One region of the Heliomicrobium sulfidophilum genome, then DNA from elsewhere that is predicted to be linked to it. Evidence: predicted binding sites of a transcription regulator. Region 1 holds the regulator's gene; the other holds the start of a gene.
The links. The regulator HrcA, encoded in region 1, represses chaperone genes, less so after heat shock. The targets are predictions, from matches to a motif close to TGTTAGCACTCNNNNNNNNNGAGTGCTAACA.

Region 1 (3,428 bases):
TGGACGCCTTGCGCCGTTGCTACGGCCTTGATGAGGGGCGATCTGGATCGAAAGTATTGCCGGAGATCACCATTGAAGCCAATCCAGGGACCGTCGATGAGCGCGAGCTGGCTGGCTGGGCCGAGGCCGGCTGCAACCGTCTCTCCCTGGGTGTACAGGTCTTTCAACCGCGGCTGCTCGCCTTCCTGGGCCGTCGGCAGCGCCTGGCTGACGTGACGGCAGCCCTATTGGCGGCCCGGAAGGCAGGCATCGATAACATCAGCATCGATCTGATCTACGGCATCCCTGGTCAGACCATGGAGGACTGGCAATTGTCTCTTGAATTGGCCCTTGGCTACGCGCCCGATCACCTTTCGCTGTATAATCTGAAAGCGGAATCGGGAACCCCCCTCTCCGATTGGCTGAAGAGAGGCCTGGCTGAACCATGCGCCGAGGACCTAGAAGTCGAGATGTACGAGACAGCCTGCCGTACCTTGCAATCAGCCGACTTGTTCCAGTACGAACTGTCCAACTTTGCCCGGCCCGGCAGGGAATGCCGGCACAACCTGAACTACTGGCTGCGGGGGGATTACCTCGGTTTCGGCAGCGGCGCCGTCTCTGCCACCGGCTTGCAACGCTGGTCCTGGCCTGCCGACAGTGACGCTTTCGTCCGCTCTTTTCAAAAGGGCGAGGAAGTGCTGCCTGTTGAAGAGGAGGGACTGACACCGGAAGTAGCGGCCCAGGAGGCGGTCATCCTCGGCTTGCGCACAATGGCTGGCGTCAGCCTGCAGGCGGTGGCCGTTGAATACGGTCTTGACGAGGCAAGGCGGCAAAACTGGCATAGACTGTCAGCAGAGCTCTCCCGTCAGGGTTGGATACACTATGATGGGACAACGATAGCCCTCGAACCGCGTTCCTATCTGATCGCCAACGAGATCATGGGCCGCTACCTGGACTGACAGTTGCAGGCTTCCCCAAGTATTGACAAGCGTTTTTTCCGGTGGTATTTTTTACGGTAGAGGTTAGCACTCGTCTACAGCGAGTGCTAACAACGGGAGGTGTTCCGGGATGCAAATGAATGATCGCAAGCAGAAGGTACTCTGGGCTATTATTCAAGACTACGTATCCACGGCGGAACCCGTCGGCTCCCGCACCATTGCCCGCAAGTATGACCTCGGTGTCAGTCCCGCCACCATCCGCAACGAGATGTCTGACCTGGAGGAACTGGGACTGATCGAACAGCCCTATACCTCATCGGGGCGCATCCCTTCCGATTACGGATACCGGTACTTTGTCGACTGCCTGATGGAGCGGGAGAGCCTCAATCCGGAGGAACTCCGGAGGGTGCAACGAGCCATGTCGGAGCGTTTGCAGGAAGTCAACAGCATCATGCAGCAAACGACCAACCTGCTGGCCAAGTTGACGAACTACACCGCTGTCGTGCTGGGTCCCCAGGTGGGGAAGACGACTTTTCAGCAGATTCACTTTTTCCCCGTCATGCCGACGAAGGCGGTCGCTGTCGTTGTCACCTCTGCCGGTGTCATGGAGAACAAGCTCTTCGATATCCCCGAGTCGATGACGCCGGAAGACCTGCAGAAGGTGTCGGCGATGATTAATGAACGCCTGCAGGGATTGACGATGGCCCAGGTCCGGACCTCGCTCTGCATGGATCTAAACGAGGCCTTGAAGAAACAGAAGCAAGTCCTTTCGCGATCGCTGGAACTCATCGATGAGGCCTTGCTCAGCGACAGCGAAGAGCGGGTCTTTCTGGCTGGCACCATGAATATCTTCAAACAGCCTGAGTTCAAAGATGTGGAAAAACTCCAGACCCTTTTGGGCATACTAGAACAACATCATACCGTGCGCGAATTGATGCATGATCACCCCGATCAGGGCATCCACATCAAGATCGGCACGGAAAACCGCCTCGAAGGTTTCCGCAACTGTTCCATGGTGACGGCCTCTTACGAGTTGGATGGAGAGGTCCTCGGCGTCATCGGCCTGATCGGGCCGACCCGTATGGAGTATTCCAAAGCTGTCGCTGTTGTAGAGGGGTTGACGGAACAACTTTCGGCAGCCCTGAAAAAAATGTTCAATCGGTAGAAGGTTCTGGAAGGGTAGGGGCTTTTTGTCGGCAAAAAGTCCCTATTTCCCTGCCTTTTCGTAAGAGACTTGGAGGAATCAGCGTTGAGTGTCAAGCAAGTGAGCAACAACACCGAAGTGGATGAGCGATTAGCGGCATTGATGACCAACGCTAACGCCATCCGCGCCATCGCCAGCGCCGTCGAAGGCACCCTCGGTCCGAAAGGACTCGACACGATGCTTGTTGACAAGTTCGGCGACGTGGTCATCACCAACGACGGTGTGACGATCCTGCAGCTGATGGAGGTCAACCATCCGGCGGCCCGTATGCTGATCAAGATGGCCAGGGCACAGCAGTCGGAGATCGGCGACGGGACGACCACAGCGACTGTTCTCGCCGGCAGCCTGATCAGCGAAGGCGTCAACCAGGTGACGAAGGGCGTCCCCGTCTCCCGGGTCATCGAGGGGTTGAAGGCAGGCGTTAAAAACGCCGTCGAGATGTTTCAGCGTCATGCCCGTCCCGTACAAGGCGTCATGGATCCCATGCTGGAGAAGGTAGCCCTCGTGGCCGGTCGGGAACATCAGGACATTGCCCGGCTGGTTGTGGAAGCAGCCCGAATGGTTGGGGAAGAGAAGATCCGTGAGTCCGGCTTCAAACTCTCCGAGACGATCCGCGCCCGTGAAGGCGCTGACAACCAGGTCCTCTCTGGCGTGATCATCAACAAGACGCCCATGAATGAGGACATGCCCAAAAAGCTGGAAGAGGCGCTCGTCTTGGTGATCGATGACGCCCTTGAACCGGAGGAATTAGAGGAAGAGGCCCTCAGCACCGAGGCCGGCTTCAACTGGTATCGCCAGAAGCAACAGGAGTTCTTGGAAAACGTGCGCAAGATCGTCGCCCTCGGCGTCAAGGCTGTCCTTGTTGACCGGGGTGTAGAAGATATCGCCGAAGAGATCCTTACCGACGCCGGCGTGCTCGTCATCCAGCGCGTCGCCAGCCGGGAGTTGAAAAAGGCAGCCGAACATACAGGCGCCCGGGCAATCAAGCGCACGGGGCTGAAGCGCGATCCCGTAGATTTAGTACGCTATCTGGGCAAGGCGGGGACGATTACCGTCGATGAGAAGTTGGAGCATGTCTGCATCCTGCAGGGAAGCGGAAAACCGGTGGCCACAGTCCTCGTTGGCGCCGCCACCGAGGAGGTTGTCGGCGAGCGGGAACGCATCGCCAGGGACGCCGCCTCGGCCGTTCAGGCGGCCATCAAAGGTGGGCTTGTCCCCGGCGGCGGCGCCGTCGAGTTGGCTGTTGCCCGTCAGATGGAAGAGGTGCGCCGGGAGACACGGGGCATGGCCGCCTACGGCCTCGACTG
Region 2 (3,428 bases), on a different contig from region 1:
AGAACAGGCTTCATGATATACTGGCAAATCCCCAGCTTCATGGCTCTATCAGGCGGAAACGTATGACTATATCCTGTACACAGGATAATGGGTATATTTGGTTTCAATAATAACATCTGTTTTGCTAAGGCGTCTCCAAATATCGTCGGCATCGTATAATCGGTGATCACCAAATCGTAAGCACTGGGATTCTCCGTGAACAGTTCAAGCGCATGGGGACTGCTTGTGGTCGCTGTGCTGTGACCTCATACCCCGCGTGAACAAGTTGGGCTTGCAGCACTTCCACGATCGCTTCTTCATCATCAACTAAGAGGATTCTGCTCTTTGCTCCTTGCGAATGATAGGCGCGTTCTTGCATCGCCTTGTTTTCCTTATGGAAAGCAGGCAGGTAAATGGTGAACGTCGAGCCAACACCTAACAAGCTGTCTACGACGATTGCGCCGTTATGGCCTTTCACAATTCCATACACCGCCGCCAGCCCCATTCCATTCCCTTCGCCGATAGGTTTGTTTGTAAAAAAAGGGTCGAAAATACGTTCTTGAATCTCTCGTTCCATGCCGCTCCCGTTATCACTGACAGTCAGTTGAAGATACGCGCCAGGAGAAAGGTGAACCTTGTTCGCCGCTTCTTCATTGAATACCGTTTCTGCAAGCACGATCCGTAAAATGCCGCCAGACTCACGCATTGCGTGACCCGCATTAACACATAAGTTGACCAATAGTTGATGGATCTGGGATAAGTCACCAAACAGAAGCCCTGTTTTTATTTTGAATTCCGCGTTTATTTTTATGTTTGAAGGCAGAGACGCCCGCATGAACTTAATCGTCTCCTTAATCAACGGCAACATAAAGATGATATTTTTCTCATGTAGGCTCTGCCGGCTGAAGGTCAGGATCTGTTCAACCAGATCTTTGGCGCGTTCTCCTGCTTTTAATACCTGTGTCAAGTTTTTTTCAACAGGGCTATCTGCGGTTGCTTCCCCTAATGCTAGTTCCGTAAAGCCTAACATCACCGCCAATATATTGTTAAAGTCATGAGCAATCCCGCCAGCCAGTGTTCCGATCGCCTCCATCTTTTGCAAATGCAATAATTGATCTCGCATCAGATTCCGCTCGGTCATATCCCGCGCGATGACGTAACAACCGGCGACGATACCTGCATTGCTGCGAATCGGCGATAGGGTCAACGACACATCAATGCTATGGCCGTCTTTTGTCACATGCTTAGATTCATGATGGTCCACGCGCTCCCCTTGCATGACAGCCCTGATTTCCTCAAGCGCATTCTGTTTATGGGAAGGGCATACAAGGGAAAAGAGGTGCTGCCCACAGATCTCTGTGTCCTCATAACCGTAAATTCTCTGCGCCGATGGATTCCAGGAATGGATTCGACCATCGGTAGAGAGACGAAATATAGCGTCATTGCTGTCGGCGATAACGGACGCCAGTTGGAGCAGTTCCTCTTCTTGGACTTGTTTTTTCGTTGGAGCGCTTCTTTTTTTTTCATAAACGTCATTCTTAGCCGAAACCAATGAAAGATAGCTCGCTAACGTGGTCAATGTGAACAGGCGTTCCTGAGCCCATTCATATGCTTCAGGATATCCGAAGAGCAACAATCCACAGGTGCTATTTTCAGACTTGATTGGCGACATAATAAGAGAGACGAGGCCAAGGTTTTGAAAAAACCGTTGCCAATGTTCCTCTCTTTTGATTTCTGCAATGTCTCGTATCACTAGAGCCGTATTATGTTTCAACGATTCATCAATCACATCATTATCCCATTTTTGCACTCGCAGACCGACCAAATTGGTTTTATCCCACCGGGAACAACAGTCAACATAGACGTTGCCAGTAACATCTACACCAGAACCTACATCCCAATCGAAAGAATTATGCGCGCATTGGTGAGATGTATCCGTCAAAGCAGTGAATAATAAAAGCGCAGACTCATTGAATTGGGGAATAAGGGAGGATGCAGGATGCCACGTTGGATCGGTCTGCGAGATGTTGACCCAGCGCCGAAAATGCGTATAGAGTACTCTGAACGAGTTAACGTCATCACCGGTAACAACGGCCAAGCTCTTATAGTCGACGCTCAGACCGATTGACAAGCCTCCGTCCATTTGGTAAATAATATATAGCGGTTAGCACTCAGGTATCGAGAGTGCTAACTGCTTCCGTCCGAACACATACGAGACCAACTGGAGGGAGGATCTTCGATGACTGTGAAACAGTTTCAAGCGGAATCGAAACGACTGCTCGATCTGATGGTCAACTCCATCTACACCCATAAGGAGATTTTCCTCAGAGAACTCATCTCCAACGCCAGCGACGCCATCGATAAGATCTACTACAAAGCCCTGACCGATGAATCGCTCCACTTCAACAAAGAGGATTACTTTATTCGAGTGGAAGCGGACAAGCCCAACCGGCTCTTGAAGATCATCGACACCGGCATCGGCATGACCCCGGCCGAGATGGAAGAGAACCTGGGCGTCATCGCCAAGAGCGGCTCCTTCGCCTTCAAGAAGGAAAACGAACTGAAAGACGGCTTCGACATCATCGGTCAGTTCGGCGTCGGCTTCTACTCGGCCTTCATGGTCTCTGACGTGGTCACCGTCATCAGCCGAGCCCTCGGCAGCGACGAAGCCTACAAATGGGAATCGCAAGGCGCCGAAGGTTACACCATCGAGCCCTGGACGAAAGACACCGTCGGCACCGAGATCATCCTCAAAATCAAGGCGAACACTGACGATGAGAACTACGACGAATTCCTGGAAGAATATCGCATCAAGTCGATCATCAAGAAGTACTCCGACTTCATCCGCTACCCCATCAAGATGGACGTAACCAAATCGCGCCTCAAAGAGGGCAGCGACAAGGAGTACGAACAATACACAGAAGAGCAGACCCTCAACAGCATGGTACCCATCTGGAAGAAAAACAAGAACGAACTGACCAAGGAAGACTACGAGAACTTCTACGCCGAAAAACACTTCGGCTTCGACAAGCCCATCCGCTACATCCACATCAACGCCGAAGGCACCATCAGCTACAGGGCCGTCCTCTTCATCCCCGAGAAGATGCCCTTCGACTTCTACACCAAAGAGTACGAAAAGGGCCTCGAGCTCTACGCCAATGGCGTCCTGATCATGAACAAGTGCGCCGATCTGCTGCCCGACTACTTCAGCTTCGTCAAAGGCATGGTCGACTCGGAAGACCTATCGCTGAACATCTCCCGTGAACTTTTGCAGCATGACCGGCAACTGAAGCTGATCGCCAAGAACATCAAGGCCAAGATCAAGAGCGAACTGGAAGACCTCCTGAAAAACGACCGCGACCAGTACGTCGAATTTTTCAATTCCTTCGGCAAGCAACTGAAATACGGCCTCTACAGCGACTTCGGCGCCCACAAAGATGTGCTCCAAG

Region 2: a site for HrcA is predicted at 2,142-2,172, ahead of htpG (molecular chaperone HtpG). Genes of this name have one in related genera too.

Annotation. Positions count from the first base shown of each region.
Region 1 is NZ_JBVTZZ010000004.1:544,686-548,113, reverse strand. It holds gene hemW (radical SAM family heme chaperone HemW) at 1-938, shown strand, start outside; gene hrcA (heat-inducible transcriptional repressor HrcA) at 1,048-2,082, shown strand; gene AC0CW1_RS04335 (TCP-1/cpn60 chaperonin family protein) at 2,167-3,428, shown strand, end outside.
Region 2 is NZ_JBVTZZ010000001.1:4,723-8,150, reverse strand. It holds gene AC0CW1_RS00035 (response regulator) at 1-173, opposite strand, end outside; gene AC0CW1_RS00030 (two-component system sensor histidine kinase NtrB) at 167-2,110, opposite strand; gene htpG (molecular chaperone HtpG) at 2,219-3,428, shown strand, end outside.